Regions from separate parts of the Paenibacillus sp. CAA11 genome, predicted to be linked through region 4. Evidence: predicted binding sites of a transcription regulator. Region 4 holds the regulator's gene; each other region holds the start of a gene.
The links. Region 4 encodes Rex, which represses fermentation and respiration genes when NADH is low (regulators of the CRP and FNR family bind a similar motif). Its sites were predicted from a motif close to TTGTGAAATATTTCACAA; they were not measured.
Positions count from the first base shown of each region.

Region 1: pflB (formate C-acetyltransferase) is a predicted target of Rex. The motif match lies at 5,553-5,570, and genes of this name have one in related genera.
Region 2: DCC85_RS20505 (formate/nitrite transporter family protein) is a predicted target of Rex. The motif match lies at 1,096-1,113, and genes of this name have one in related genera.
Region 3: nirB (nitrite reductase large subunit NirB) is a predicted target of Rex. The motif match lies at 2,483-2,500, and genes of this name have one in related genera.

Region 1 covers NZ_CP028922.1:2,877,638-2,885,792, forward strand. The annotation lists gene DCC85_RS13405 (stalk domain-containing protein) at 1-2,161, opposite strand, end outside; gene pflA (pyruvate formate-lyase-activating protein) at 2,385-3,146, opposite strand; gene pflB (formate C-acetyltransferase) at 3,209-5,470, opposite strand; gene adhE (bifunctional acetaldehyde-CoA/alcohol dehydrogenase) at 5,730-8,155, opposite strand, start outside.
Region 2 covers NZ_CP028922.1:4,377,829-4,385,983, forward strand. The annotation lists gene DCC85_RS20505 (formate/nitrite transporter family protein) at 164-991, opposite strand; gene DCC85_RS20510 (phosphatase PAP2 family protein) at 1,148-1,804, opposite strand; gene DCC85_RS20515 (FAD-dependent oxidoreductase) at 1,980-3,338, opposite strand; gene DCC85_RS20520 (SDR family oxidoreductase) at 3,667-4,305, shown strand; gene DCC85_RS20525 (YjdF family protein) at 4,453-4,869, opposite strand; gene DCC85_RS20530 ((2Fe-2S)-binding protein) at 5,229-6,023, opposite strand; gene DCC85_RS20535 (ABC transporter ATP-binding protein) at 6,082-6,942, opposite strand; gene DCC85_RS20540 (molecular chaperone HscC) at 7,258-8,155, shown strand, end outside.
Region 3 covers NZ_CP028922.1:2,888,483-2,896,637, forward strand. The annotation lists gene nirB (nitrite reductase large subunit NirB) at 1-2,378, opposite strand, end outside; gene DCC85_RS13445 (hypothetical protein) at 2,585-3,286, opposite strand; gene DCC85_RS13450 (winged helix-turn-helix transcriptional regulator) at 3,468-3,788, opposite strand; gene DCC85_RS13455 (sugar phosphate isomerase/epimerase family protein) at 4,022-4,990, opposite strand; gene DCC85_RS13460 (Gfo/Idh/MocA family protein) at 5,035-6,129, opposite strand; gene DCC85_RS13465 (sugar phosphate isomerase/epimerase family protein) at 6,122-6,892, opposite strand; gene DCC85_RS13470 (Gfo/Idh/MocA family protein) at 6,970-8,067, opposite strand.
Region 4 covers NZ_CP028922.1:2,726,564-2,734,718, forward strand. The annotation lists gene DCC85_RS12580 (AAA family ATPase) at 1-312, opposite strand, end outside; gene DCC85_RS12585 (hypothetical protein) at 305-838, opposite strand; gene DCC85_RS12590 (cell wall elongation regulator TseB-like domain-containing protein) at 1,199-1,684, opposite strand; gene DCC85_RS12595 (amidohydrolase) at 1,783-3,081, opposite strand; gene DCC85_RS12600 (redox-sensing transcriptional repressor Rex) at 3,059-3,721, opposite strand; gene dinG (ATP-dependent DNA helicase DinG) at 3,759-6,617, opposite strand; gene DCC85_RS12610 (tetratricopeptide repeat protein) at 6,756-7,388, opposite strand; gene panD (aspartate 1-decarboxylase) at 7,529-7,912, opposite strand; gene panC (pantoate--beta-alanine ligase) at 7,905-8,155, opposite strand, start outside.

The DNA.
Region 1 (8,155 bases), 150 kb from region 4:
GGTATAGAACAGCTCCTTCGCTAGGATTGCTCAGGGTTCCGGAGTTAGGCAAGCCTACAATTTTGCCGTTAACCATAACATAGCCGGTATAAGTTCCTCCGCGCGGGTTGAACGTAATCAGCGTGTGCGGAGCGACTCTCGAAGCTCTAATCTTGTACAGCACGCCAAAGTTACCCAGATTCCGTTCTTCTGTATTATATGGAGCATCCACCCCGTGTTGGAAGGGATCACTTGAATCATCCCCAAGGATAAACCGTGAAGGGGTGATTCCAAGAAGCTCATCATACTGAACCGTACGTGTTGCATCCGGGTATGTACCACGGTTATGAATGCCATCTCGTGGAATAATGTTTAATGTAGCAAATTCCTTAATCGGATCCCTGCCCGCCTCAATCATGATCACATCAAACTGAACCGGGGATTCCGTATAATAATCAGAGAGGAGCGAGATGGTATCCCCCTGCTTCATACTGGAAGCAGCAGTATCGTTGAAGATAATCTTCTGCTCTCCTGGAGCTAGTGTGATATCCTTCTCCATCTCTCTGGTCTGCATTGAGGTGAAATAGCGCAGGAGTGAGATTTTCCCTGCCGCGGTTGGACTGTTGCTCGGCCCTGCACTTCCCAGTGTTTCCTGGAAGATATTCACAGGACTTGTATTCGGATTAGTAGCCACCACGTACAGCTTCATATCCTTGCCCGTCGCATTCAAGTGATGAATCATCATACGCGCTTTTCCGACCGTAGTCTCACGATACAGAATTCCTTCAGTATAGTTGGTTTCCGGACTGTTGCTTCGAATTAGGGTCACAGGATCAGTGGTAAAGGTATAATTAATCTTATCCCAGCTTGGAACCTGCGATCCATTGAATGAATACTTCTCCCCAACCGGAGTGAAGAGTTGGTTGAACTCGCTCTCGGTATACAGTGTCTCATTTGTAATGGTTACTGTCTTCTCCACCGTACTTGTAAGGCCGTATTTATTCTTAGCCGTCAGGCGGATGGTTTGGGTACCTGGAGTGAAGAATGCCCGCTTGTTGTTCTCCCATGTATACGTGATCCCATCCAAGCCCTGCTCATCGGTAGTCTGATTCGTATAAGTAACAAGTTCGCCCATCTTATAGGTATCTTTGTCCGTAGTAAAAGCAGCTACCGGCGGGGTATGCGGCTTCACAACATTTATCGTTAAGGAATATGGATCACTCCACTGTCCGCTGGCATCCATCACGCTGTACGCTACAACATAGGTACCCGGATTAGCAAAGACGTCTTCACGACCTTCCCAGCGCTCTTGAACAATATCTTGACCGGTTGGAGAGCTGTATTCCGTCTGATATGTAACCTGAGTCTGTCCGGCAACAATTTCAGATGGCGTTACTTTGAACTTGGCGACAGGCTTGGTGGATACTTCCACAATCACTCGTTTTCCCTTAGCATCGAATTTGTAAGGGAGATCAAGCGCCTTAGTAATCGAAGTTAATGGAACCATGAAGACATTATTCTTCGTAGAATAGGATTTCCCCGCCATGGTCTTCTTGACCCCATTAACCTTGTAAGTATTGCTGTTTAGTTTAAATCTTAATTCATCTCCGCCACGCTTAATCACGGTTTCTTTGGTCTTACTGTCATACGAGATGTTTAGTCCTACGCGGTTGACCAGAGATCTGATTGCTACATAGGATACGCCGTTCTTGGCCGCCATTGGCTCGGCTGCCGTAAACGTTTGCCCGTTTTGATACATTTTATTGCTATTCACCATAAGAATAAGTTGACCAGAAGACTGACCCTGATCTACCAGAGTGCTGCTGTCTGTGGTTGTAGAAGAATTTGCAGGGGCCCCCCCATTCTCAGAACCAGGCTCGCCCGCCTGTGCTGAATCTCCGGTATTTGGTGCTGTGGTTGCATCAGCCGGCTGCTTTGCACCGTTCTGCTCTTGGTCTCCACTGGCCTGTTGATCTGATGAAACCGACTGAGCTGCCGGATCAGATGTAGTTTCAGGTGCTGCTGACAGCACATCCCCCAAATCTGTAGTACTGTCTGCTGCTGGAGTTCTCGTTTCAATCACAGTTCCATGAATTACCTCCTGGGCGTTTACCGCAGGAATCACCATCGCCACTTGGGCTGAGGCTAACACAGTAGTCACGACTAATTTCTTGAAGTTCATGATAAAGCTCCTTCTGCTCCCATTTTGTTACGTTCTTTAAATCCCCATATAATTTAACGTCAAAAGTAAGGAAAAGTTGCTGAATTCTTTCGAACAATGTAAAAACAAAAGAATTTATCCCATTAAACGTAAAATTAGCGTGGCTTCAGCATGCTTCAATAAAAAAAGCGGCTCAATCCTACAATGTAAGATTGAGCCGCTTGGGCAAAGATATACTGCCTACTTACTGTGACATTGTTGCAGATGCTGCCTGATCTGAGACTTCCTGCATTCCCCGGTGAATCAGCTGGTTGGCCCGTTCAATTTCTTCTTCAGTCGGAGAAGGTACACCTTTAAGAGGATAATCCCATTTCAGTGCATCCCATTTGTATATCCCCATCTGATGATAAGGAAGAATTTCAAATTTCTCTACTGCATTAAGTTTGCCGATAAACCGTCCCAATTCCAGAAGGTCCTGCTCATCATCATGAATACCTGGCACAAACACATGGCGAATCCACATTGGCCGATTATGCTCGGACAGCCACTTAGCCATCTGTAACATGCGTTCATTAGGTTTACCAGTCAGCTTAATATGCTTTTCATTATTAATATGCTTCAAATCCAGCATCACTAGGTCCGTTACATCAAGCAGATCCTTTATTTTATCCCCATCATTATATCCATTAGTGTCCAACGTGGTATGAAGGTTCCAGCGTTTCTTTACTTCACGGAACAACTCAGTGACAAAATGAGCCTGCAGCGTTGCCTCCCCGCCGGAAACGGTCAGCCCTCCCCCAGAAGAGCGGTAATAATTAATGTAAGGCTCAATCTCTGAAAGGACCTCTTCCAGCGTCATTTCATTGCCGCCTTCCAGATTCCATGTATCCGGGTTATGGCAATATTGGCATTTTAACAAGCAGCCCTGCATGAAGAGTACGAAACGTATGCCCGGGCCATCGACCGTTCCGAAAGTTTCTAATGAATGTATACGCCCTTTGATCATGTTACGTCATCCTTTCTGCAGGGTACTGCAGGAAATGTAATTAGAAATGGTCAGGGTCGATATTACATCGATCCATGGAAGGTACGGTTGATAACATCAAGCTGTTGCTCACGAGTCAACTTAATGAAGTTAACTGCATAACCAGATACGCGGATTGTCAGCTGAGGATAGTTCTCTGGATGATCCATTGCATCGAGCAGTTGTTCACGGTCAAATACGTTTACATTCAGGTGATGTGCCTTGCTTCCGAAGTATCCGTCCATCATGGACACCAGGTTACTCTTACGTGTTTCTGGTTCTTTACCCAGTGCTTTTGGCACGATGGAGAAGGTGTTGGAAATACCGTCCAGGCTGTGTTCATATGGTAATTTGGCTACGGAACTTAAGGAAGCAAGTGCACCTTTTTTATCGCGTCCATGCATTGGGTTAGCCCCTGGTGCAAAAGGTTCGCCAGCCTTACGTCCATCCGGTGTGGTACCTGTTTTCTTACCGTACACAACGTTAGAAGTGATGGTCAGGATGGATTGAGTTGGCAGGGAATTGCGGTAAGTTTTGTGTTTACGGATCATGCCCATGAAGGTTTCTACCAGATCCACCGCAATGCTGTCTACACGGTCATCATTGTTACCGTAGCAAGGGAATTCACCTTCAATTTCAAAATCAACAGCAATGCCATTCTCGTTGCGGATCGGTTTAACCTTCGCATACTTGATAGCACTCAGGGAGTCTGTAGCAACCGATAAGCCGGCGATACCACAAGCCATGGTGCGAAGAATATCGCGGTCATGCAGCGCCATTTCAATGCGTTCATAGGAATATTTATCGTGCATGTAGTGAATTACATTCAGAGCATTCACATACAGTTTAGCCAGCCATTCCATCATTGGAACCAGGCGTTTCATCACTTCCTTGTAATCCAGCACTTCGGAAGTAATCGCAGGATATTCAGGTCCTACTTGAACACCGGACTTCTCATCTTTACCGCCGTTGATTGCGTATAGGAGAACCTTAGCAAGGTTAGCACGAGCACCGAAGAACTGCATTTGTTTGCCGATTTCCATAGCGGATACACAGCAAGCAATACCGTAATCGTCCCCATAGATCGGACGCATCAGATCATCGTTTTCATATTGAATTGCACTAGTCTCAATTGAAACTTTTGCACAGTATTTCTTAAATCCTTCAGGAAGCTGTTCGGACCAAAGTACAGTCAGGTTTGGTTCCGGAGCTGGTCCCAAGTTGTACAGAGTGTGCAGGAAGCGGAAGCTGTTCTTGGTAACGCGAGTTTGTCCGTTAACAGCCATCCCCCCGATGGATTCTGTAACCCAAGTTGGGTCACCGCTGAAGAGGTCGTTGTAATCCGGAGTACGCAGGAATTTAACAATCCGCAGCTTCATGACAAAATGATCAACCAATTCTTGAGCTTGTTCTTCTGTCAAAGTTCCTTCTTCAAGATCACGTTCGATATAGGCGTCCAAGAAGGAGGATACACGACCCAGTGACATTGCTGCACCGTTTTGTTCCTTAATGGCTGCAAGGTAGCCGAAGTATACCCATTGGAACGCTTCTTTGGCTGTATTAGCCGGCTTGGAAATATCATATCCGTGCATTTCTGCCATTTGTTTCAATTCACCGAGAGCACGGATTTGCTCGGATAATTCCTCGCGAAGACGAATAACATCTTCATCAATAACGTCTAATTCCAAGTCTTTAAGTTCATGTTTCTTTTGGTTTACCAAGAAATCAATACCATACAGTGCAACCCGGCGATAGTCGCCAATAATCCGGCCGCGTCCGTAAGCATCTGGAAGACCTGTGATAATACCCGCTTTACGAGCCGCTCTCATTTCAGAAGTATATGCATCAAATACACCCTGGTTATGCGTTTTACGGATATCTGTAAACATCTTCACGATTTCTTCTGGAACCTCGAAGCCATATGCCTTGCAAGCGTCAATCATCATCCGGATTCCACCGAATGGTTGAAGAGAACGTTTGAATGGCTCATCGGTTTGAACACCGACGATTTGTTCTTTATCTTTATCCAGATAGCCTGGTTTATGGGAAACGATTGTAGAAGGCGTATTTACATCAACATCCAACACGCCACCTGCGTCGCGTTCTTTCTTGCTCAGCTCGGAAACAATTTTCCAGAGATCCTTTGTGTTCTGTGTTGCACCTTGAAGGAAATCCTCATTGCCAAGGTAAGGTTTAATGTTCTGTGCTATGAAGTCACGAACATTAACTTCCTTTTGCCATTTTCCTGATTTGAAGCCTCTCCAACCTGGTTGTACGTTTTGAACTTCTTTTTCAATCACCGACATTTTGTATTCCCTCCATATATATAGTTTGGAGTGCGAAGGCTTGAAGGTTTAATTTATGACCTCCGCCTCAGATCCCTAAAATTTGTGATAAATTTCACATATCAGATACAACGAGCCTATTCTCTCTTGCTGATCTACTACTCTACTCGTTTTGTATCGGGGATCTTTTATAGCTTTATTTTATACCCATAGCGGTTGAAATGGTTGTGACAAATATCACTTTTTGAGTGATATTTGTCACCTTTTTCACAAAGTATTCTTATTCTTCAAATCTGCCGTAAAATGCATCTCTATATACTTCAGCAAGTTCAGTTACTAAAGGCAATTTAGGGTTCGCTGTAGTACATTGGTCCTCAAATGCACGATCGGCAAGGTAATCTACACGCGATTCGAAGTCTTTTGGATCGAAGCCAAGCTCTTGGAAGGTTTCAGGAATACCCAGCTTACGATTCATGTCGCGAATAGCATTGATCAAGCTCTTCACGCCTTCTTCCGTAGTGCGCGCAGGCAGCCCAAGAATCCGAGCAATTTCAGCGTAACGTTGGTCTGCAACAAAGTTAGTGTATTTAGGCCAAGCTGCAAATTTGGTTGGTTTCTTAGCATTATAACGGATGACGTGCGGCATCAGAATTGCATTGGTGCGACCGTGAGCTGTATGGTATTGACCGCCCCATTTATGCGCCAAGCTATGGTTGATGCCAAGGAACGCATTTGCAAAGGCCATACCTGCCAAAGTCGAAGCATTGTGCATCTTCTCACGGGCAAGTTTGTCACCTGTAAGAGCTGAAGCTTCAAGGTACTGGAACACCAATTGGATCGCTTTGATTGCTAGGCCATCTGTATAGTCATTAGCCATTACCGAAACATAAGCTTCAATAGCGTGAGTCAGAACGTCCATCCCTGTATCAGCAACTGCTGTTTTTGGCAGACTATATACAAATTCCGGATCAATGATGGCCACATCTGGTGTGAGCTCGTAATCAGCAAGCGGATATTTGGTGTTACCGTTAACTTTGTCTGTAATTACCGCGAACGAAGTAACTTCCGAACCTGTACCCGAAGTTGTTGGAATTGCAACAAATTGCGCTTTTTGACCAAGACGCGGGTATTTGTAAATCCGTTTGCGGATATCCATGAACTTCTGTTTGAGGTTATGGAAGTCAGTGTCCGGATATTCATAGAACAGCCACATGCCTTTTGCAGCATCCATTGGAGAACCGCCACCAAGTGCAATGATGCAGTCCGGCTGGAATTTGCTCATAAGCTCAGTACCGCGCTCAACCGTAGTTGTCGATGGATCTGGTTCAACGTCCGAGAATACCTCGATCGCTACCGGAGTTTGACGTTGGCGGAGGTAATGTTCGACGCGCTCTACATAACCTAACTTCACCATCATAGGGTCTGTTACGATCAGCACACGGCTGATATCCGGCATTTTGGCGAGATATTGAGTCGCGCCCTTCTCAAAATAAATCTTCGACGGAACTTTGAACCATTGCATATTCACGGTACGACGATTCACCCTTTTCACGTTGATCAAGTTCACAGCAGTTACATTCGACGAAGTAGCGTTACGACCGTACGATCCACAGCCCAGTGTCAGGGAAGGCAGGTTCGTGTTGTAAATGTCCCCGATGCCCCCTTGCGAGGATGGCTGGTTCACTAGAATACGGCAAGTTGGCAGGCGGTCCGAGAACTTTTGAATGATCTCTTCATTATTCGAATGGATCACCGAGGAGTGGCCCATGCCTCCAAAGGCTACAACTTCTGCTGCACGATCAATCCCTTGCTCCGCAGTCTTAACTTTATAGCAAGCAAGTACAGGGCTCAGCTTCTCAGCAGACAACGGGAATTTAGGACCTACGCCATCAATTTCAGCAACCAGAATCTTGGTGCCTGCTGGAACTTGAATTCCGCACAGCTCAGCAATTTTAGTCGCCGGTTGACCTACAATGGTCGGATTTACCGCGCATTTATCAGCGATGATCGCGCCTGCTGTCAATTTGGCAGCTTCTTCTTTATTTACAAAGTAGCATCCGTTAGCGATCATTTTTTTCTTCACTTGATCAAAGATCGGTTCTTCAATAATAACCGCTTGTTCGGAAGCACAGATCATACCGTTATCAAATGTCTTGGAGAGAATTAAATCGTTAACCGCTTGATCCAGATTCGCACTCTTCTCAATGAAGCAAGGAACGTTACCAGGACCAACGCCGAGAGCTGGCTTGCCGCAGCTGTAAGCTGCACGTACCATGGCAGATCCGCCTGTTGCCAGGATCAACGCCACATCAGGATGGTTCATTAAGGCATTCGTTCTATCCATGGAAGGAGCTTCGATCCATTGGATGCAATCAGCAGGTGCGCCATGTTTAACGGCTGCTTCGAGCAGAATCTTGGCAGCTTCACGGCTGCATTCTTGGGCAGATGGATGGAAGCCGAAGATGATTGGGTTCCGGGTCTTGATCGCTATCAGAGCTTTGAAGATTGTCGTTGAAGTCGGGTTCGTTACCGGAGTAATCCCCATGATAATACCGACAGGCTCAGCAATCTTCTGGAAGTTATCATATGGATTATCTTCAATAACGCCTACAGTCTTATCATTCTTAATGCTATGATAGATATATTCAGTAGCGAACATATTCTTGATGATCTTATCCTCATAAACACCGCGGCCTGTTTCTTCAA
Region 2 (8,155 bases), 1.7 Mb from region 4:
ATCCGCCATGAACTTAGGTTAATTCCCCCTGACCTTTGTTTCATGGCGGATTCATTTTCATTTGGATAAATGTACGAAAACAAGCCCCTGCACCGATGCAAACCGGCGAGAGGCTTGAATTGAAAATAGCTTATACGCGAAAGCGGGTCACTGCAATTAAGGCCTATGCGTGCTTGCGAAATGACTCCTGAGCAGCCACAGGCTCGCGAACAGACTCCGTCTTGGAGGGACGCAAGTAAGCGGCCCAGTAAGCGGCGGCGACGAAGAGGGCCCCGCCCGTCAGGTTGCCGAGCCACACCGGGATGAAATTCATGAAGTATTCCCCCCAAGAGAAATGACCTTCAAAGATGGCGGCCGGGATGAGGAACATGTTAGCCACAACGTGCTGGAAGCCGATCGCTACAAATGCCATCGTTGGGAACCAAATACCTAGAATCTTACCGCTCATATTATCCGCTCCATAGGACAGCCATACGGCTAGCGCCACAAGCCAGTTACAGCCAATCCCGGAGATGAAGGCTTGAAGGAAGCTGTCATCCAGCTTATGCCCAGCCATCTCTACCAATTTGTCCAGATAAGGACCGCTGGAGGTCAAGCCGACTATGTGGCCGAAAAAGAACGCAACGAAAATCGCACCCACAAAGTTTGCGATCGTAATCAAAATGATATTCTTAATCACTTCACCCGTCGTGATTCGTTTGGCCATGCGCGCCAGCGGAACCGCCATCATGTTCCCGGTCAGCAGCTCGCCGCCTGCCAGCAGGACCAGCACCAGACCTACAGGGAAAAGAGCTGCACCTACGAATGTAGCAAAGCTTCCCCATTCTTTAGGGGCGCTGGCAATGACCCGAATATCGAGCAGAAACCCAAGCGCGATAAATGCCCCCGCCAGAAAACCCAAAATGAGCACCGCCACCAAAGGGTTATGCGCCTTCTTAACCCCGTTCTCCACCGTCGTTTCCGCGATTTGCTGAGGTTTATAGTAAGCCATAATCTAACGTCTCCTTTGCTTTCTTTCGTTCACTGCTTCTTCGTCTATCATTGTACCTGCAAGAATAGCTTCTAAATGTGAAAAAAATCACTACCCTGCATTTATAGTGAAACATTTCACATTACAAAGCAGGCAGGGGACTAAACCCTACCTTTATCATACATGCCCTCGTCCGCCATGAAGATACGGTCCGGCACACCAGATGGCTGCCGCCAGCAAGCAGCCGCTTGCCAAGTAGCCGCCCAGCACATCGCTTGGATAATGTACTCCCAGATAAATCCGGCTGATCCCGATGCCAAGAATAAGCAGAAGCGCGGCGGCGATCAGCAGAATCCGCCCAAGCAGGGCAGGGATATGTCTCCAGAGCAGATAAGCCAGAGCGCCGTACAGCGTGAAGGCGGCCATGGAATGGCCGCTCGGGAAGCTGTAGCCTGTCGCTTCAGCAATGCGGTGAATCGTTGGCCGCGCTCGTTGGAAGACTGCTTTAAGCAGCCCATTCAGCAGCGCAGAGCCAACGCACACCCCCACGAGAAAGATCAGTTCCCGGCGGTGACCCAGCACGCCATATAAGAACAGCATAACCAGCAGCGTCACTCCTACTACCGGCAGGCCCGTTCCAATCCAGCTAAGCCCCTTCATCCATTGAGTCAAGCCAGAGCTCTCCATCCCTTGCACCCAGCTGATGATCGTACTGTCAAAGTTATGTATCTTATTGTCCCGAATAGATAGCGCTATAAGGCCAAAAAAGACGGCACACAGTAAACTGATCAAGAACCCGCGGGATAATCCTCTTTTTAAACTCACGTTAACCAAGTCCTCCTATATTACGACAAATCCCTTCTTACTTTAGCCTATAATTTACACTTCATGCAAATAGCCGGGAATTTCGTATATACACGCTCTCTAATCCTGAATTCATCATTCTATACGTAAAAAGGCCAGCCAGATTACTCTGGCTGACCTTGAGCTTCAATCAGCTTAATACAAGTTAGTGAACCGTCTCCAGCGAAGGCACAGAAGGTAATGCTTCAAGCCCGGCTGTATTCAGGAAATTCCACGGCTTGTTGTAGTGTGGCTGGAAGAAGAAATCGATAAAGGCAAGCTGCTCCATCTTCATATTATTCTGGATACATACCGAAATCGTATTGATGGATTGAGTGAGCTCTGCCTTGGACATGAGCTGTGCACCTAAGATACGGCGCGACTCTTTCTCAAAAACCACCTTCAGCGTTACCGGCTCAAAGGTAGGCATAAATTCAGGACGATAATTCTCCGTAATGATAACCGAATCTGCGTCAATTCCCGCCTCTTTCGCGGATACCTCGGTGAGTCCGGTTGCGGCAATGTTATCCTCGTAGATTTTAATCCCTGATGTGCCCTGTGTACCCATATAGGATACCGTCGGTGCAATCAGATTGCGGGCCACCAGCGTGCCCATGCGAACCGCATTGGTAGCCAGGGGAATATAGGCGTGCTTCTGGGTTGGATTGTAGAAGACCGAACAGCTGTCCCCTGCCGCATATACGTCCTGTTTGCTTGTGCGCATGTATTCGTCCACTACGATCGCACCATTCTCCAGCATCTCAACCTGGCCTTTGAGCAGGTCCGTATTTGGACGGAACCCGATGCAGAGAATAACCAGATCAGCTTCATACTCTCCATGGGTAGTTACGACCTTGCGAACCTTGCCTTCGGATCCCTCAAACTTGGTTACCTTCTGTGAAAGTGCCAGCTTAATTCCGTGCTCTTTGAGTGAAGCTTCCGTCTTATCGGTAAATTCCGGATCAAGATATTTGCTTAAGATGCGCTCTTCGGCATCAATTAGGGTCACCTGCTTGCCGTTAAGCTGAAACGCCTCTACCAGTTCCACTCCAATGTATCCGGCGCCTACAACCACGATGTGGTTCGCTTGTTTAGCCCGCTCAATAATGGTATTAGAGTGATTGTAATTCTTCGAGAGCAGGATGTTTTCCAGCTCAATGCCTTCGAATTTTGGCACAATCGGCCAAGAACCTGTGGTCACAATCAGCTTGTCAAAAGTGTCTTCGAACTGTTCTCCTGTCTCCAGGTTACGTGCGGTAAGCCGTTTGGAGTCGGTATCGACAGCTATAACTTCATGACGCATCTTCGTAGTTACGCCAAGCTGATCAAGCTGCTCGGGGGAGGAATAGAACAGGCCGTGAGGATCCTTCACCATGCCCCCGACATAAAGCGCAATACCACAAGATAAGAAAGAGATGTTATCGTTACGTTCATACACCGTAATTTCCGCTTCAGGATAAAGCTTCGCCGTATTGACAATTGCTGCCGTTCCTGCGTGAGTACAACCGATAACTGCTACCTTCATGATGAGTTCCTCCTTAAGGAAATGAATAATATAATTTAAAAACCTGTGATTAAAGGTCTTAACATCTTTGTGAAATGAATCACCTTGTGACATTTATTATAGTGTGATGTTTTTCACAATTCAAGTACCTTTTTTCACATTCTTAAAATGTTCACATTTTCTTCGTTTTCCCTTTCGGATTAGGAAACATTTATCACAGCAATGCTGTTTTTGGTTTGCAATTATCGATTGCTATCAGTTTTCCCTGGCGAATTAAGCATTATGCCGTCCGGATTTATAAAAAGTCAGTATGGGGTAAAGATAAATAAGTGAAGAATGGAGGGATCTCATGGATACCGTATTTGTTGCAGGTGCCCACGGCAAAACAGGAAGATGGATCGTTGAAGAACTCAGCCAGGACGGTTATAACGTGCATGCCCTGGTGCGCTCCGAGGAACAGGCGAATACTCTGAGCAAGCTGGGAGCAGCCCCTTACATAGGCGACCTGTCGGGAACGTTCTCTGAAGGCATGAAGGGAGCTGCAGCGGTGATCTGCGCCGTGGGAGCCGGAGCCTCAGGCGATCCGGAAGAAGTTGACCATACAGGCACCATTCGTCTCATCGAACAATCTGGACTGCTCAGGATTCCCCGCTTCATCTTAATCAGCTCTATCGGAACACTGAATCCGGACGGCATGCCTGCCGCTCTGAAGCCTTATCTCCTTGCCAAACGCAGAGCCGAGAAGGCACTGGAGGAAAGCCTGCTCAACCACACGATTATCCGGCCCGGAGAGCTCACAGATGACCCTCCTAAGGGCCTTGTCTTGCTGGATGCTGCCGATGACAAGGCGGTCAGCCGCAGAATATCCCGGCAAGATGTAGCCAGAGCCGCTGTGCTTGCACTCAAGCACCCGCAGACAGAGAAGACCTCCTTTGATCTCATCGAGGGCCATATCCCGCTTGAAGAGGCCCTCCTCACTTTAGGCTGAGGCGCAGTATGTTCTCTGAATCGCTTCGCCGGTTAGACAGCTGCAAATAAAAAACAAGCGGCTCCCGAATTCTCCGGGAAGCCGCTTTGTTTCTTTGAAGAACGGCAGTCCTCCTTATGGGTCAAGGCTGCTAGACACAAGGGTGCTTCAGTGTCCGCGATGCTTGGCCTTGGCCTTCTGCCTGGCAAGCATAAACTTGCGCGCTTTCTGTTCCTCGCGCTGCTCCCGGTTAGCCGCTCGCTTCTCCAGCTTGCGCTCTTCCATCTGCAGCTTGATCGCCTGCTCCGCGTATGTTCCCGCGCCGCGAGAACGGCTCTCTTCTGCAGCGAGGCGCTGCAGCCGCTTCGGATTGATGCGCCGCTCCGGCATCGAGCTCTTGGCCGCCACTTCCACGGTCATGCGCTCTGCCAGCGCAGACAGTTGGCCGGAGAGCACAAATTCCAGCACCTCCGGGTCTGACGGCTCTGAACCGAACACATACCTAGCCGCCCGCACCTTTCCTGCTTCCCTGGTCTCGGCAATGCCGACCCAATGCGGATTCTCATAATACACCGTTAACTTCATTAGTTAACCCCCTCAATAAAATTACGGAAACGTTCGGACATCCCGAGGGGGGAAGGCTACTGATACCTAATTCTAACGGCGCCACGCTGTTTACCATGCCGTCACAAGCTAGAGGTATGCCCGGACTACCAACCGGACTGTGTTTTTAACGCTCCGTATTTATGATAAAAAAGTAACCCGCATTCGTCCACCCTTTCGTCCGTGCAAATTTGCCTATAGCCAAAAATGCCATGCCCTTAATAGAAGGACATGGCTAATCATAAGAGGCAGTAATATAAATTCACAACAAAAAAAGGCTAGAATTCCATTCTCCTAACCTTCTGAAAGATAAAGTTCTAACCTTGCCTCAGCAGCATAGATTACGCATTCAAAGATTGCGAGATCTCGGCATTCATTTTTGCCCGCTGTTCTTTGGTCAGCTTCGGACATGATTGACAATACCCGTACCCAGCATCAGTTCGGTACGCCAGGCAGCAAGTCGGCTTCATGACCGTCTTCTCCCCCGGGTGATACGGATCGTCAATGTAGACCCGCTTAAAGGCGAAGGGATTTTGCTTCAAACCAAACACCGATGGCGCTAATCCCTCTACAGTATATCTATAGCCTTCTTCAATCCGGCTTCGAGCCGATTCATCCTCCAGCATATCTGCTCCATGCTTTAAATAATACTCTATTCCAAGCGGCATCTGATACCACAGCTGTCCCAAGGTAACTCCCGCTTCCGCAGCAATCACCTCGAACATGGGTCTAAGGGTCTCCCCATAGAACCGGGTAAACATCAACTCTCTAACCGTCTCATGTGTTCCCGGCGGCCAAGGATGCCCGGCTGCATCCTCCAGCACGAACATCAGTTGATTATAGCCATTCGCTTCCGCTAAATGGAGTGTAAAGTTGCCTAGGGAGAAGTCCAGCATCTCTGAAGTTGTGGCCACCATAATCTGCATCGCTGCACAGACTCCCCGCCAATAAGCAGCGAAATAGGTAGCAGCAACCTGATGGTCCTTTCCTTGGATATGCTGACGATATGCCTCCAAAAAGTCCCTAGCGGTCTCCGGTTCTATAAGTGCAGTGGCCTTAACATTATACTTGGAACGGTCCGGAGCCTGGAGCATGACATTATAGTTTTGTCTCAGCCAATCATAATCAATGTTCAAGCCAGACCCCTCCCTTCCATATCAGATTCTACATCTACACTACTTGTTAAAGAATTGATTAACGGAAAGCCGCAGCTACCTTGGCCGCAGGCACCACATTCTGCTCTTTGGATCTCGCGCGGTCCACGGCAGGGCGGTTAGCCAGGTCATAAGGAATACACAGCGGCACGCCAGTGCGAGGATCGATGACGATGTCAGCCTCAATACCGAACACTTCGCGCAGCACTTCAGGCGTCATTACCTCAGCTGGGGCTCCTGCAGCCACAGCTTTACCGGTCTTAATCGCAATCATGTGCTGGGCATATCTTGAAGCATGGTTAAGATCATGCACTACCATAACAATGGTCCGGCCCTCTTCCCGGTTGAGACGTTCGAGCAAATACAGAACCTCGAGCTGGTGAGCCATATCGAGGAAGGTCGTCGGTTCATCCAGGAAGAGAATATCCGTCTCCTGAGCGAGAGCCATAGCAATCCAAGCACGCTGCCGCTGTCCCCCAGACAGCTGGTCAAGCGGACGGGCCGTGAACTCAGACATCCCTGTCACATCAATCGCCCATTCGATAATGCGGCGGTCTTCCGCATTCATGCTGCCAAATCCCTTCTGGTAAGGAAAACGACCATAGGATACCAGCTCATATACCGTCAGCCCTTCGGGTGCCGTTGGATTCTGAGGTAGTATGGCCATCTGTTTGGCTACTTCCCGTGTGGACTGCTTATGAATCGACTTGCCATTCAGCAGCACGCTTCCGCTCTTCGGCTGCATAATGCGGGCCATTGTTTTCAGAATGGTCGATTTTCCAGAGCCATTCGCACCCACAAGAGCCGTAATCTTGCCTTCAGGAATCTGAATGTTCAAATCCTCAACGATCAGCCGATCTTCATAAGCAATATTTAAATGGGAGGTTTGCAGGGTAACCATGTTATGACTTCCTTTCCAGAAGGGATATTTATCAAACATCAGCTTAGTGGCTGATAATCATTATCAATTGTCTACTTATAAGATACTGATAATCATTATCATTTGTCAACTGTTTTCTTATTTCTTTGATATTTGATATGCGAATCCATTTCATAATAATTTCAGTGGATTAAATCGTTTAATCCTTTATGAAATGGATTCACTCCCTTCTAAAATAAGGATAGAATTGTCACACGACCCTATGATAATATATGGAAATTGCCGATAAATACGTTGGGTTCTATTTAATTTACATACTGAAATGAGGTTATCCCTGTGACAATGATTGGCATTGATCTCGGAACTACGAACAGTCTGGCCGCCTATTGGACTGAAGATGGCCCCATCATCATCCCTAATGTCCTTGGAGAAGCATTAACTCCTTCTGTTGTCAGTGTAGATGATAATGGCGAAATTCTTGTAGGACAGGTAGCCAAAGAGCGGCTAATCACCCACCCACAGGTGACGGCGGCTACTTTCAAGCGCTATATGGGAACCGAGAAGGTGTACCGGCTCGGACGCTACTCCTTCTCTCCCGAAGAGCTCTCCTCCTTCATTATCCGCTCGCTGAAATCAGAGGTGGAAGCCTTCCTCGGCGAAGAGGTCAAAGAAGCTGTGATCAGTGTTCCGGCTTACTTCAACGACATTCAGCGCAAAGCGACCAAGCGCGCCGCAGAGCTCGCCGGGCTCAAGGTTGAACGACTGATCAGCGAGCCTACGGCCGCTGCCATCGCCTATGGTCTGCACACCCAGGAGAGCGATACGACATTCCTGGTATTCGACCTTGGCGGCGGTACCTTCGATGTATCCATCCTGGAATTCTTCGAAGGTGTCATGGAAGTTAAGTCCATCGCCGGAGACAACTACCTCGGCGGTGAAGACTTTAGCCAGCTGCTCGTATCCTACTTCATTGAGACGAAGGGAATCGATTATCAAGCGCTGGACTTCAAGCAGCGCTCTGCTCTGTTCAAACAGGCCGAAGTGTGCAAGCGTGCCATTGGTGTTGGAACCAAAGGCGAGATGACCTTCACACTTGGCGATGTGACGCATACGCTCAACCTGGACCGGGCGGAATTCGAGAAGATTGCCGGCCAGCTGATTCTGCGGCTGCGTCATCCGATCGAGCGGGCCCTGCGGGACGCCTCCCTCTCCCCAAGCGACCTCGATGCGGTCA
Region 3 (8,155 bases), 160 kb from region 4:
TTCAGCATCTTCTTCCATGGGTCTTCTACCTGTGCCAAGGCAAACTCTACCCGTTCAACCAAAGCCTTCCGGTTCTCCACGTTCTCTACAACCGCAGCCCGAATTGCTTCAAGACCTAATCTTTCCACCCATTCCGAAGTTCTCTCCAGATACTTCCCGGTCTCGCGGTAATGTTGAATAACTGCTCCGCACACCTCGACTAACTCTTCATCACTCTTCACCTTGCAGAGAGAATCGGCAAGTCTTGCCTTGATACCGCCGTTACCGCCGATGAAGATCTCCCATCCGCCATCATTGCCTACGATGCCGATATCCTTGGTACAAGACTCCGCACAGTTGCGCGGGCATCCATTCACCGCCATTTTGAACTTGGCCGGGAAATCAAGGCGTTCAAACTTGCGCTCCAGCTCTGCCCCCATCCCCATGGAATCTTGAGTTCCGAAGCGGCAGAATTGAGATCCGACACAGGTTTTAACGGTCCGGAGCGATTTAGCGTAAGCATACCCGGATGGCATATCCAGCTCTTCCCATACCTTAGGCAAATCTTCTTTCTTCACACCGATCAAGTCGAGGCGCTGTCCCCCTGTAACTTTAACCACTTTAACGTCATATTTCAGGGATACATCTGCTATTTTTTTCAAATCCTCAGGAGTCGTTACACCACCGTACATGCGTGGAACTACGGTAAAAGTTCCGTCCTTCTGAATATTGGCACTCATCCGCTCATTTACAAAGCGGGATTCCTTCTCATCCTCGTGCGTGTCCGGATAGATCATTCCCAAATAGTAATTCAGTGCTGGTCTGCATTTGGAGCAGCCTTCCGGATTGCGCCATTCCAGAACATTCATAATTTCCTTGGTGGTCGTCAATCTTTTTTCCTTAATCTCCGCTACAATTTGGTCACGGTCTAGGGAAGTACATCCGCAAATCCCCTGCTTCGCGGCAGATTGGAATCCTTCTCCGAGAACAAACTGCAGAATTTGCTCCACCACAGGCTTGCATCCGCCACAAGAACGCGTCGCTCCGGTGCAGGCTTTGATTTCGTCTACGGTGGTCATCCCTTGCTCTGTAATCGCATCTACAATGGTGCGTTTGGTTACCCCGTTACAGCCACAGACAATTTCATCGTCGGCCATCGTCTCTATGGAAGCCTGTTTCTTTCCACCGCCTCCGCAGCAGCCTGTTCCCATCAGGGAATCATAGAGCTCATCTGTCATCACTTCGCCCTGCTTAACCAGCTTTTGTAAGGTAGCCGAATCCTGAACATCCCCAAACAGGACAGCTCCAACGAGCACATTATCTTTAAGCAAAATTTTCTTATAAGTGCGTTTCCACTCATCTTTGCTGGAAATGACAACATGCTCCGGCCCTTCAATAAATTCACCTGTCGAGAACACATCCACACCCGAAATTTTCAGTTTGGTCGATACTACGGAACCCTCATATCCAGCCGTCTCTACCCCGCAAATATGTTTGGCCAGCACCATGCCCTGCTCAAATAACGGGGCTACCAGGCCATAGCATACACCGCGGTGTTCCGTACATTCACCGACCGAATACACACCTGGCGCGGAGGTGCGCATATAATCGTCCACCACAATCCCGCGATTTACTTGAATGCCGCTGGATTTAGCTACTGCCACGTTGGGCTTAATCCCTACCGCCATAACTACAAAATCAGCATCGAGGCTTGTATCGTCTGCAAACCGCAGGCCGGTAACTCTGTTGTCACCCATAAGCTCAACCGTTTGAGCACCCATCTTAAACTTAATGCCCTGCCGCTCCAGCTCTATCTTCAGCATAAGCGCCGCCTGTGAATCGAGCTGCCGTTCCATCAGATCGTTCATTAAGTGAACGACGGTAACATCCATACCCAGCTGCACCAGTCCTTTGGCCGCTTCAAGACCCAGCAGCCCGCCTCCGATGACCGCTGCCTTGTTATATTGTTTGGCTGCTAGCAGCATCTGTTCACAATCTGCAATATCTCTAAAACCCACCACTCCTTCTTTATCACTGCCGGGGATAGGCAGAATAAACGAATTAGAGCCTGTGGCAATGATCACCTTGTCATAAGGGACTCTCATCCCAGAATTCGTAACAACCTCTTTGGCGCTGCTGTCAATCTGTTCTACCGTGGTGCCGGTATGAAGTGTGATTCCGTTGTCCTTATACCAATTCCAATCATTAAGCACAATATCATCAACTGTTTTACTGCCTTCCAGCACATAAGAGAGCATGATTCGGTTGTAATTAGGATGCGGTTCGCTCCCAATCACAGTAATTTCAAATGCCGTGCTCAGCTTCAAGATTTGTTCTAGTGTTCCTATGCCTGCCATGCCATTTCCTATTACAACTAATTTCTCTTTATATGCTTCCATTTTTAGATAAGCCTCCCTTGTTAACCGTACATAGCTTATTTCTCAAATTCTAACTTCAGTTTACATTTAAAATTTTAGGGGGTTTGTGATTTGATTCACATCATTTGTGAATTATTTCACTAAAAATGTCATAATTATTTTTTTCTCCCCCTTGAAAAAATGCCCAGGGTGCAGTTTTATTCCTACACCTGGGCAGTAAATACATGCTATATTCTATCCAGCAGCACTTCAACAGTGTCGCTTGGTTTTAGTAGCATATCCAGCGCACTGTCAAGCAGCTTTTTATTGTTGACTTTCACAATCCACCGCTCTGTTACCCGCGGCATATATCCGTCGACCGACATCACGCTTTTACGACTTTCGTTCAGCTGAACAATCCCGCTATTGAGCAGCAATTGTCTAACGGAGATACTGTCTGTATACATATCTATATAATAGTGCTTGAGCGTGGGGTAATTTAGCCCTCCGTTTATCTTCAGGACAACATGGTTCTTACGATCAGGTCCATCGTTAGTGTGCGCCTCAACCAGCACCATAACTTCATCTCTATTCGATAACAGCTTGTCCCACGACTCTGGGGGAATATCTTCTCCATTAAGGCGAACTCCCCATCCAAGATCAGCATCCAGCGACACTTCACTCACCGATTCAATCTTGCTGCCATCGGCAGATAAGCGGATAGCCCCGTTGCTAGCAAGAACATCTCTTACTGTAATTCCATCAGAAAAGTCCACATGAAGTCTTTGAGTGACATCAGGCGTATATTTACCACCATCTATGATAAGCATAATCCCGTCCTGGGTTGTTGGTGTCCCGGTCGCGGGAAGAGCATCTTTTTTCGAAGTACAGGCTGATATCAATAAGCTTGCGAACAACAGGACAAATAAGGGACGGATCCATGATTTCATTTACTCACCCGGTTTCTATAATAGATTTATACAAAGATTTCGTTATTTATAGCATACCGGACCTGGTCGCTGTTCACAAATGTTCAACAGGTTTGGTGAAATAATCCGTCTACCGGCATACAAAAAGGCTCAAGCGCTTTACCCGCTGAGCCTTTGGTAATATTAATGATTAGGGCTAAAATTACAGTTCAACCCATTTCTCTGCCCAGGATTGAATTTGCTCCATTGCCGGACGCAGAGCTTTCCCCTTTTCGGTCAGCTCATATTCAATCCGAACCGGAGTTTCGGGATATACGTGGCGGACAAGAATACCTTCGCATTCCAGATCCTTCATCCGCTCGGACAACATTTTATCACTCATCGAAGGGATAAGATTAGAAATGTCCTTAAACCGCTTTGGACCGCTCATCAATGTCTGAATAATCAGGCCGTTCCAGCGCTTTCCAAGGAACGAGAATGCTGTCTCAAAGCGAGGGCACATATTAAGATCGCTGGTCTCCATTTGCTTTCTCACCTCTTTACAAGCCGGGACTATAATGATCATAACTATGGCTTACGTTAAGTTAGTATATATCATTTTACCATATTTTTATCAAGTTGAAAACCTGAATAATAACCGATTATACAACTTTCAAGAAGAAAAATCATCACTTCATGACAAAACATGTAAAATAAAGGCGGCAGTCTATACTGACCGCCGCCCTAGTTTATGATGAAATGATTTTAAATATTCGGTTAGACCCACCACATCTCACCAGCAGAATCCTCGATCAGCACCTGCTTCAAATTCCGCACGGCTTTGGAGAATCCCTCCTCAATCGACATGAGTCCATCCTCATGCTCAATGCTAACCACATAATCATAGCCGACCAGGCGCAGCGCACTGATGATATCAGCCCAAGTCTTCATATCGTGACCATAGCCTACCGTTCGGAACTGCCAAGCCCGATCCTGCATCAGAGAGTAAGACTGCATATCCGTAAGCCCGTGTTTATTCACATTTATCGGGTCAATAACAGTATCTTTGGCATGAAAATGATGGATAGCCCCCTGTCGGCCAAGAATCTTCACAGCCTCAACAGGATCAATTCCCTGCCACCACATGTGGCTTGGGTCCAAATTTGCTCCAATCACTTCTCCTGCAGCTTCTCTGAGGCGAAGCAAAGTGGCAGGAGTATGCACTGAGAATCCGCCATGGAGTTCAAGACCAATTTTCACATGATGATCTGCTGCAAATTTCCCCCACTCGGTCCAATACGGAATAATCTTTTGCTCCCACTGCCATTTTAGGATTTCTTGATAATCATTAGGCCATGGAGCAACAGGCCAATTCGGATATTTGGCATGCTCATGATCGCCCGGACAGCCCGAGAACGTATTCACGACAGGTACCTCAAGCTGCTCTGCCAGCTTGACGGTCTTTACAAAATCATTATGATCCGCTTCTGCCAAAGACTTTTGCGGATGAAGGGGATTCCCGTGACAGCTAAGAGCGCTGATCGTCAGACCCCTGGATTCAATCGCTTTCTTGAAGGCCGCCAATGCCTGCTTATTCTCGAGCAAATCCTCAGGCTTGCAGTGAGCCTTCCCCGGATTCCCCCCTGTGCCAATTTCCACAGCCTGTACCCCTTGTCCTGCCACATAGTCAAGCGCTTCCTCCAAGGATCGTCCGCCAAACAGCACCATAAATACACCCAGCTTCAAAATTCCTTCCTCCCTTTGCTGTATCCTATTCGTTCAGCTAGTCATCAATTACGTTCATGATCAAAATATACGGTTTCTCCGGTTTTGGCTGATTGGTAAATGGCTTCCAGAATCTCTGTAACAACAAGAGCCTGTTCCGGTTTGACCAGCGGTTCCTTGTCCTCAAGCACAGCCTGAACCCAAGCTTCTGCTTCACGGTAGGCTTCCGACTCCTCTTGCCCTTCAAAAAAGGCTACGCCACCGGTTCCCAAATCGACCTTCGTCTCGAACAAACGGCTGTTCTTCTCTCCGTTCAGCCTCAACCCGTTCTTCATGTCGGCTCCGCCTTCTGTACCGCATAGAATGGTCTGAGCTTCCCCCACTTCAAGCACATTCAGCGCCCAGCTGGACTCCAAAATAATCGTGGCCCCATTCTTCATCGTAATAAACCCGAACGCGGAGTCCTCGACCTTAAACTGTTCAGGGTCCCATGGCCCAAAGGCGTTAGCTGCGTCCTTGCGTCCGCCCAGCTTATGGAATACAGAACCTGTCACGCTCTTCGGCTCATAGTTATCCATTAACCACAACGTAAGATCCAGAGCATGTGTACCGATATCAATTAATGGGCCACCGCCCTGCTTCTCCTCATCCAGGAACACGCCCCATGTAGGAACAGCACGGCGGCGAATTGCTAGTGCCTTGCCGAGATAAATGTCCCCCAGCTCCCCGCTCTCACATAGCTCTTTCAGATACAAACTATCGCTGCGGAAGCGGTTCTGATACGCAATCGTCAGCTTCTTGCCGGTCCGCTTGGCCGCCTCCAGCATTTGGCGGGCCTGGTCGGCCGTCTTAGCCATAGGCTTCTCGCACATCACATGACTCCCTGCCTCCAAAGAAGCGACCGTGATCTCCGCATGTGAGTCATTAGGTGTGCAGACGTGCACAATATCTGCATCTACTTCCTGAAGTAGCTTCCGATAATCTGTGTATACCTTGGCTCCTTCAGCGCCATACTCTTCAGCCGCCTTGCTGGCCCGCTCCTCCACAATATCGCAGAAAGCAATAAGATCTACCTGAGGCTGCTTAGATAGACTCGGCAGGTGCTTGCCATTAGCAATCCCCCCGCATCCGATTATGGCAGCTTTCAAACGTCTAGACATGAATTTGCCCTCCCTCATTCTGATAAGTTCTTAACCACTTCATACTAAGCTCAATACTTTCCATAGGCGGCTTAGCGCAGAAATCCTGTTCAACGATCAGCCACTCTACTCCGGCCGATATTCCCGCATCTGCAATGCGTTTAATTTCCACTTCACCCTGGCCCAGCTCCACGGTCTCCGCCGAACCGTCTGGACGTGTAATCATATCCTTCAAATGGAGCAGCGGAAGTCTGCCAGCATATTTCATAATGTACTCTAGGGGGTCGTATCCGGCGTAATGTACCCAACAGGCGTCCAGCTCTACCTGCAGCTGCGATGCCGGGACTCTGCCAAAGATCTTATCCAGAACCGGCTCTCCCTCCAAGCTGCTTGTCAATTCAAATTCATGATTATGATAGAACAAAGTCATCTCTTGCTGCTGACACTTCAGCCCGATCTTGCGGATATCTTCAATGATCTCATCCCAGCGGTTGCGATCCTCTTCAGCAAGATAAGGGAAAATTAAATAGCTGTTGCCAATCTGCTTATTGAAGGCAATCTCTTCATCCAGATGATTCTTCAGGCGAGCGTAAGGAGTGTGCGCTCCCAGCGCCTTCAGTCCTGTCTTCTGAAGAATTTCTTGAACCTGCTCCGCTGTTCTTCCGTAAAAACCTGCAAACTCCACGCCTTGATAACCAAGCTCGGCGATACGCTGCAGCGTCCCTTCAAAGTCTTGTTCGAGCTGCTCTCTCACTGTATAAAGCTGTAATCCAACCTGAACCATGGACCTCACCTCATTTTTTTATTGTCAATTCATCTATGGATCCAGGGGCATTGCCCTGGCAAATCCCTAATATGACCTCAACGGCTTGTGCTTAAGGATCTAGCAGCCACTGCTGCCAGCTCGGCTGCGCTTTCTATCGCCACATGTCTCCCCTCTTGTGAAGACCGCCCAAAGGCATGCATCACCTCCAGCACGTGGTAGGATAAAGCCCCGGAAGCCCGTGGCTCTCGCCCTTCAGCAATGGCCTGGACCAGATCTTCTACTCCTCTTCCCCTCTCATTTCCATGGCTTTCAAAGATCGGAGGCAGCGTCTCCCATTCCTCGGAGTCTCTCCGCCGCAGCTTCACTTCACCGCTGAACTGATTAGGATCCGGCACCAACAGAGTACCTTCCGTCCCATAAATCTCAATCGCAGGCAGTGTGCTGCCACCCGACACGTCAAAGCTCGTCACCAGTGTCCCGATCGCTCCGCCCGCAAAATCGAGCGTTCCGCTATAATGTGTCGGTGTCTGCACAAGGATCGGGCTGCCGGCTCGCGGTCCCACCATAGCCTTACGGTCCGGCTTTAAATTCCCAGTGGAACCGCTTACCCGAATGACAGGACCTAATAGGTGAACGAGAGCTGTCAAGTAATAGGGCCCCATATCGAACATGGGTCCGCCTCCTGCGGCGTAGAAGAAGTCCGGATTCGGATGCCAGCTTTCCGGCCCGCCGCCAAGCATAAATGCTGAGGCCGCCAAAGGGCGCCCGATCCGGCCCTCCAGGATGGCCTGACGGCTGGTCGCCAGACCCGAGCCCAAGAACGTATCCGGCGCAGAGCCAACAACTAAGCCTTTGCGGGCGGCCAGCTCTAGAATTTTTTTGCCATCACCGAGCGAAATTGCCAGCGGCTTCTCGGAATATACATGTTTACCATGCTCAAGCGCCTCTAGACTAATGGCCGCATGGGAAGCAGGCACCGTCAAGTTCAGGATCAGATCAACCTTCTCGGACTTCATCATTTCCGCTACGGTGAATACGTTTTCAATTCCATACTGATTTGCCCGTTCCTCTGCTATCTCCTGAAGCAGATCAGCACACGCAACAATTCTTACCGATTGGGTTCCCTGCAAATAATTCAGGTAGGCCGGACTGATATTGCCGCATCCTACGAGCCCTATATTCATGATCGTCAAGTTAATTCACTCCCAAGGATGAACTATGAATAAACTCCTGCTTAGCTTCCTAAGCTAGTTATTATGTTATTATCATTTGCTTCAAAAC
Region 4 (8,155 bases):
GAGCGGACGAATACCGAATTTCTTAATTTCCTCATGTCTAATCATGAAATCCAGAGCTTCACGCAGCTCCTGCTTCGCACTGTCTTGGCCGCCGATCTCTTCAAAGGTCAGTTTGGCAGGGGGAGCCTTCTTCCGCTTCCGCTCCTGAGCGGCACCAACCGTAATTCCGCCTCTCATCACCGTCACGGCATATAACGCTCCCAGCATAATAAGCGCAATAACTACAGGCAGAATATTAACTCCAACGTATGCAAGGAAGATTAAGAGGACGGGAACAAACCCTATCACAATTTCCTTTGTCCATTTAGGCATTATTCCACACTCCTATCTTTTCTGGTATACGCGGGAGAATGATAAATTTGCTAGCTTGTCCATCTGTCAGTGCTATATATACGTTCTGATCATCCATCTCGGCTGTTGCCTGGATACTACTATTTGTCTTGACCAGCTTGCTCAAAGTCTCTGGGATCTGCGTATAATTCCTGTTCTCCATAGCCTCCGCGATTGGAAACATGGCATTGCCCCACCATTTGTCCAAAGCAGGGGAAGAATGATCCTCTACATCGAGCTTTAAGGAGCGATTGCCGAGCAGGGACTTACCGTCTTTATTAATATAATCAACAAGGCCTTTTAGATCAGTTCCTGGCTTCAAATCAAGTTTCAAACCTACCGTGCTTTGGGTAATATCAAGTTGAGCCTCTTTCACACCTTTATAATTTTTAACCAATTTCTCCAGTGGACCCTGGAGTGCCATTTGCCGATAGGTGAACCAGCCTCCAAACAGTAGGACAGCCGTCACGGCAACCGTTGCAACAATCGGGAAAATGCGCAGTTTCACTTAAGGTCCTCCTTCATCTATTTGAGATAATCTATGAATCTTATAATCTGTGAGCCATATTAGTCTTTCACAGGTGCGAGTTGTTCGCGCCTATTTCTGCTGCTTCAAAGTACAGACTATAGTATATCACAGAATATATACCGATAGGCAAAAAAGTATGAACTTAATTTAAATTTTCAAGATTATCTGGAAATGACTATGACTATAATCGCAAAAAAAAAGAGTCTCTCCCTTCTGCGGGCAGAGACTCTTGCTATTTGTTAAACTAAAGTTTTACATTGAACTTTCTATTATAACGGCCTTATAAGGCTCTATAACATTCATTTCTTTAGTTCATTCTATATATTTCTATTGCTTACACTATCGGTTAGGCACGGTGAACTGTTCCGATAAAGGCTGTCCGTTGCTAAATCGATAGAATCGGTAATAATAATGATCATCCGCTTTATAGAATAATTGCCATACATATTGGCCTTCATAGACACCTGGCAGCAGCCGGACAATTCGGGCATCCGGAAGCTCGCTTTTGACTTTGTTGGTCATCGCTTGCTTGGACAGGCCGTTGCTCTTCAGCTCTATATGGGGAGCGCTGTCCCCATCAAGCCAGACCATGATGTCCTCACCATCGGCATTCTTGCCTTCCACTACCCAGCAAACCGTATCCCAGACCGATTTCGTTACCTCCGTCGTCTGAACCAGTCCTGCTTCCTTCTTGGCGCGCAAAATCGCTGCATCCTCCGCCTTCCAGGTGTCCTTCTGCACATAGATGTAATACTGATATACGCCGATAAATACCAGTATAACAGCCATTATAGCAACCAGAATCCACCTCGTCCTGTTCTTCATGCGCGTCACTTCCTTTCCCTGAAAAGGAGAGGAGCTTTCGGCCTCCTTAAACTTGCCTTATGGCTCTTTGCCTTAAGCTCCACTCCACCTAGCTATTCTTATCTTGCGAGCAGCCCTTCAAAAGCTAGCTGAGCCTCCCGCCGGATCCGTTCCTCATCCAGGGTCAAGCAGACGCCGTGCTTCACGATCTGTTTTCCGTCAATCCAGACATGGGCTACATCCTTCGGCCCCGCCGAATATACAGCATGAGAGATATAATCCGTTCTCGGCAGCAAATGCGCTTGATCCGTATCTAGTGCGATAAAGTCCGCCTTCATTCCGACCGCAAGCTTGCCTGTATTGTGTAAAAAGACAGACTTCGCACCGTACTCTGTGCCCATTTTGAGTGCTTCCAAGGCTGGAACCGCAGTAGGGTCACCGGATACACCTTTGTGAATCAGAGCCGCCAAGCGAATCTCTTCAAACATATCCAGATTATTATTGCTGGCTGCACCGTCCGTTCCCAAGGACACAGTAACCCCGGCTTTCAGCAGATCCGGTACACGGGCTACTCCACTCGCAAGCTTCAGATTACTGCCTGGATTATGAGACACAGCTACCCCGTGAGCTGCAAGAATCTCAATCTCTTGATCTTCCAGGTGAACTGCATGTGCAACAAGTGAAGGCCGGCTAAACATGCCAAGCTTCTCAAGATGTGCAACCGGACGAAGGCCATAATCCGCGACGTTCTGCTGAACCTCTGCAGCCGTCTCCGACATATGTGTATGCATCGGCAAATTCAAATCATGTGCGAGCTGCACAAATTTCTCAATATAATCCGGAGGACAGGTGTAAGGAGCATGCGGTGAAATCACCGTTGTAATTCTTCCATCAGCTTGTCCGTGCCAGTCTTTGGAGAAGCGAGCGGCCTCCTCCAGCTTCTGCTGCTGTACATCAGGCGGACACAGACCAATCACGCCGCGTGACAGCACGCCGCGGATTCCGCTTTCTGAAGTCACCTTAGCCACTTGGTCCATATGGTCATACATATCGAGAAAGGTCGTCGTACCTCCCTTGAGCATTTCCAATACAGAAAGCGAGGTTCCCCAATATACATCCTCGCTGGTAAACTTTGCTTCCATCGGCCACATCTTCTCCTGAAGCCATACCTGAAGCGCTAGATCATCACCATAACCCCGCAGCAGAGACATTGCTGCATGGCCATGTGTATTGATCAAGCCAGGCATGAACAGAAGATGCCGTCCGTCAAATACTTCAGTACCCTCCTGAACCTTTGGGCGCTGTTCTCCAATATAGGCTATCTGATCATCTTCGATCAGCATATAGCCATGGATTACAGGCTTCTCTGCCTGCATTACGGCAAAAGCTCCGTTCTCAATCAGCCACTTCCGACTCATTCGTCTGATTCTCCTTCCCGTTATCCAAATAATATGCCAAGCTGAGCAAATCTGTAGTGAAATCGGCGGCATGCACCCTAACTTCAGATGGAACCTTCAGAATGGACGGAGCAAAATTCAAGATCGCTTGAATTCCTGCACGAACCAACTGATCCGCAACACGCTGTGCTTCAAAATCAGGCACCGTAATAATGGCGATTCGTATGTTCTCTTTGATGACAGTCTCCTCAAGCTCCTCGATCGGCTGGATCATCAATGAATTGATCTTTGATCCCACCTTCGCAGGAGATGCATCAAAGACAGCGACAATCTTCATATTGTCGTTCAAATAAGTATTGTAGTTGGAGAGGGCCTGGCCTAAATTACCGGCCCCCACCAACGCCACGCTAATCTGCTGATCCAAATTCAGGATGTGCCGAATCTTCTCAATCAGATAGGTCACATCATAACCGATCCCCTTGCGCCCGAAATCACCAAAATAAGCTAGATCCTTACGGATTTGAGCCGGATTCAAATCCAGCTTCTGCCCAAGCTCCTGTGAAGATACTGTCGATACATCACGGCTGCTCAGTTCATTCAAGTAACGCAGGTAGACCGGAAGACGCCGAACTACGGCATCTGATATTTTCTCTGTTTTCATCTCTAGTGTTCCCCCTTATTTACGCCCCGTGTGCGTACTATTCGGCTGAGTCAAGCCAGTCCGAGATCCGGGAAACCATTTGGCTCATAGGCATATGTTCCATCTTGGGACCCGGCAAAGAATACAAGAAGTACTTGCCGTAATAAGATTCCAGTATACGTGTATCATAAACAATGACAATTCCTCGATCCTTAGAGGATCGTACCAGTCTACCGAACCCCTGCTTAAAACGAATCACTGCCTGGGGAACCGACAGCTTCATGAACGGGTTCTTCTTCTGCTGCTGCAGCCGCTCGCTCTTCGCCTCAACCAGCGGATGATTGGGCGGTTGAAAAGGGAGGCGGACGATAGCAAGACTGGTCAGAGCTTCCCCAGGAATATCGACCCCTTCCCAGAAGCTGCTCGTCCCCAGCAGAACCGAAGCTTCCTTGCTCTGGAATCTGCGGGTCAGCTTGGTACGGCTGCCGCTATCCACCCCCTGCCCAATGACAGAAATTCCATGGGCAGACAGTCTCTCCTTCAAAGGATCATAGACTTGACGAAGCATGCGGTAAGACGTAAACAGAACAAGCATCCGGCCCTGTGTGGCTATAGCGGAATCCGCAAGTGAGCCTGCTAAGGTCTGAATAAAATGCTCATCTCCTACACTTCCCTTTACGCTGGGAAAGTCCCGCGGAATGACAAGCAGCGCCTGCTCCCGGTACCGGAACGGCGAAGGAAGCATGCTTGTTATGAGCCGATCCTGCTCTGCCGCCTCCTGCAGTCCGAGCTGGTCGATCATATATTGGAACGACTTATCTACAGACAGTGTCGCCGAGGTCATCACAACACTCTTTTTCTTGTCAAAAAAATAGGCCTTCAGCTGTTCGCTCACTTCAATCGGCACGGCATACAGCTGGAGAGACTTGCTGCGATAATGACCGTTGCCTTCAAGCCAATACACCGTATCCTCGCTGTCCAGCTTCATGAAAAAGCGCAGTGTATCTCTTAGCGCTCCCAAGTCTTTGAACAAGCCCCCCAGGTCGGTCAGGAGACCTTCAGAGCCATAATCCTCTTGTTCATCCTTAATTTCAGACAGCATTCGCTCTCCCTTGCGGACAACCTCGCTGATGGAGATATGGATTTGATTCTCCAATACCTGCAGCTGATCCCAGTTCTTCGGCTTCTTCATCGGAAGGAGCCGCTGCACGAACTGCCCAGGCTCACCTGGCGCAGCATCACTGCGTTCAGGCATCAGCCCGAACAGAAGGTCACTCAAGCGGTCCCAGCTCTCCTTCACCTCAATTAGAGGAGGATACAAGGTGTCAATCACGCTGCTCCATTCAAGGGCCTTCTCCGTGCCTGTGCTTTGCAGCTGCATGCGCAGGTTCGGAAGCTGGCCTGTCCGGCTGTCCTTATAAAGGCGGGTCAGCGTGTGAATGATCGTGAAATATTTCATATGCAGTCCGAGATGCTTGCCAGCAACATCTTCAAGATGGTGGGCTTCATCGATCACGAGGCGTTCGTAGCTTGGAAGGAGCTGATGTCCGGCCTGGATATCGGTGAACAGCTTGGAATGGTTCGTAATGACGACATCCGACACTCCAGCTTCATGCTTGGCACGATGGTAGAAGCATTTGCGGAACCATGGGCATGAGCGCCCAAGACAGGAATCTGATTCACTGGCCACCGATTCCCAAAAGTCTCCGCCGCGGCCCAGATTCAGCTCTTCGTCATCACCGTTCTGTGTTTGGGTTAACCATACGATCATTTGCCCGGCCGTGATTGCTTCTTCCTTAGGATTGGCAAAATCCCGCCTATTGATCTTATGCTCGAATTTCCGCAGACACAAATAATGCTGACGCCCCTTGAAAACCGCAGCGCGGAAAGGGAATGGAACCGTTTCGGTCAGCAGCGGCAGATCCCGCTCCCGCAGCTGTTCTTGAAGGTTGATCGTATGCGTGCTGACCATGACCTTCTCACCGGTCTTCACAGCAGAATAAATCGCGGGAAGAAGGTAACCGAGCGATTTGCCGGTGCCCGTTCCCGCCTCCACCAGAAGATGCTTGTCTTCTTCAAAAGCCTTCATCACTTCATGAAGCATCAAATTCTGAGCGTCCCGCTCTTCGTAATTTGTCAGCTTCTCCCGCAGACGCTCTCTGACGAGCTCCAGAAAACCGTCAAAGGATACACCTTCCAGCGGGTTCTTCTCCTCATTCATCCGTGCGGGAAGAATATCCATCCAATCTTCAGCTTGGAGCGCAAACTGGCGGTAATACGTAAAGCCATCGCTGTCCGTAGTTTGCAGCGCCTCGCTTTCTCTTTGCTGCACTAACGCATCAAAAAACCAGCCCAAATCACTGTCCTCACCTGCAAATAAATCAGACAGCCTTTGAAGGGTAATCAGCGGCAGCGCTTCAAGCTCCTCCAAACACTTCAGGAAAATAAGTGCCGTTGCAAGCGCATCGCTGTCGGCCTGGTGCGGCCGATCATGCTCCAGACCAAACTCTGCACTTACGAGGCCTAGCTGATAGGACGTAAGGGATGGAAAGCAGATTTTCAGAAAATCCATGGTGTCGAGTATGCGTCCGGTAAAGGGGAGATACCCTGACTGATCGAGCGCATTTTGTAAAAAGTTAAAATCAAATGCTACGTTATGCCCAACCAATACAACATCGTCCAGCATGGGCACAACTTCCATCATCACCTCTTCGATTCCTGGCGCCTGGGCGACGTCCTCGTCGGTAATTCCAGTAAGTCCGGTAATGAAGGGCGGGATGGGCATCCCCGGGTTGACGTAAGAACCGTAAACCTGGGTTACCTGTAAGTCATGATCTATGATGGCAAGCCCCACTTGTATAATTTTATCAGAGGACTGGTTACCCGTCGTTTCAAAATCGAGTACGGCATATTTCATTGTTATTCAGAATCCCTTTCGTTCCAGTCTGTCTTTAAGCATAACAAAAAAATGGCCGTTTGAAAATTGAAGCCAAAAAAAGCAATGCGTTCCTGACGCTCACGGGGCGCCAGGAACGCATCACAGATGGTTCGCCTGTTAAATCAAGGAGGCAAGCTCGCTCTCAAACCGGTAGATCCCCTGATCTGTAAGGCACGCTTCCAGATTGTGCAGTGGCTCGGGAAGCGAAGGATCCAGGCGATACGCCGTCATAAACATAGCCTTCGCCAGATCGGTACGGCCTCCCATAGCTTCTATACAGCCTAGTGCATTACAGCAGATAGATCGGATCCGCTTGTTTGGGGTGGTCTGAAGCACTTCTTCAAAGTGCCCGGCAGCCTCAAGAAATTCGGCTAGATTCAATAAGGACATGGCCAGATACAGACGGGCCAGTACACTGGAGGGATAACGCTGCACGGCTTCTTCGAACTGCTTAACCGCGTCTGTGAACATCTGGAGCTGATAATAGCCCTGCCCTTTAACAAAGGCAGTGCTATCCAATTCCGCGGCTTGAAGATCGGAAGCAGCTTCTTCAGGTTTCCACTTCTGCTGAATCTCCCCCATTTTTTCTTCCAGGGTAAGCCATTCCTCAATGATCCCGTCACTCATATGCTTCAGCAGCCGCCACTTCCGGCTCAGCTCCTGCTTTTGATGACCTTCTGCAGCCGGATAATTTAAGGCGATTTCATCAAGTATTTCGTTCATTTCGGCAAATACATGCTGAAACATCATCTCCACCTCACCTAAACGAAAATGAAATCAGTGCAAAGCATAGGTTCATTTTTTGTTTAGGAGGGGGTTTTCATTCTCGGCTCCAGTTATTGCATAACGTGCAGCCAGGCCCTGTCTGGTAAGTCAAATAACTTTAAAAATTAACGAACTGTCGCGTGTATTTCCTGATGGCTTTTCTCTACGGGCTGATTCCGATCATCCACATAAACCACGGTTGGTTTATAGCCCTTTATCTCTTCAGATGACATTTGAGCATAAGATATAATAATGACTACATCCCCAGGCTGCACCAGTCTGGCTGCGGCACCGTTCAGGCAAATCACTCCGCTTCCCCGAGGGCCTGGAATTACGTAGGTTTCCAAGCGGGCGCCATTGTTATTGTTGACGATCTGCACTTTTTCATTTTCCAGCAAATCGGCGGATTCCATTAAATCTTCGTCTATGGTAATGCTGCCAACATAATTTAAATTCGCTTCAGTTACGGTCGCCCGGTGAATCTTGGACTTCATCATTGTTCTATACATGAACAGGCACCTCATTAGAATGTAATAATATATTATCAATTAACCGCGTTCCCCCGAATTTCACAGCAAGTGCCAGCAAGATGGGCTGTGTGAGTTCTTGAATTGCTGTGTTCTCTGCCAGTGGCTCCAGCGAAGGGAAGGATACAATTTCAATATAATCGATCTCGGCCAGCGGTTGGGCTGCAATCAAATCGTGCATACGTCTGCGGATTTCACGGGGTGTTATGGATTCCCCCGAATCGT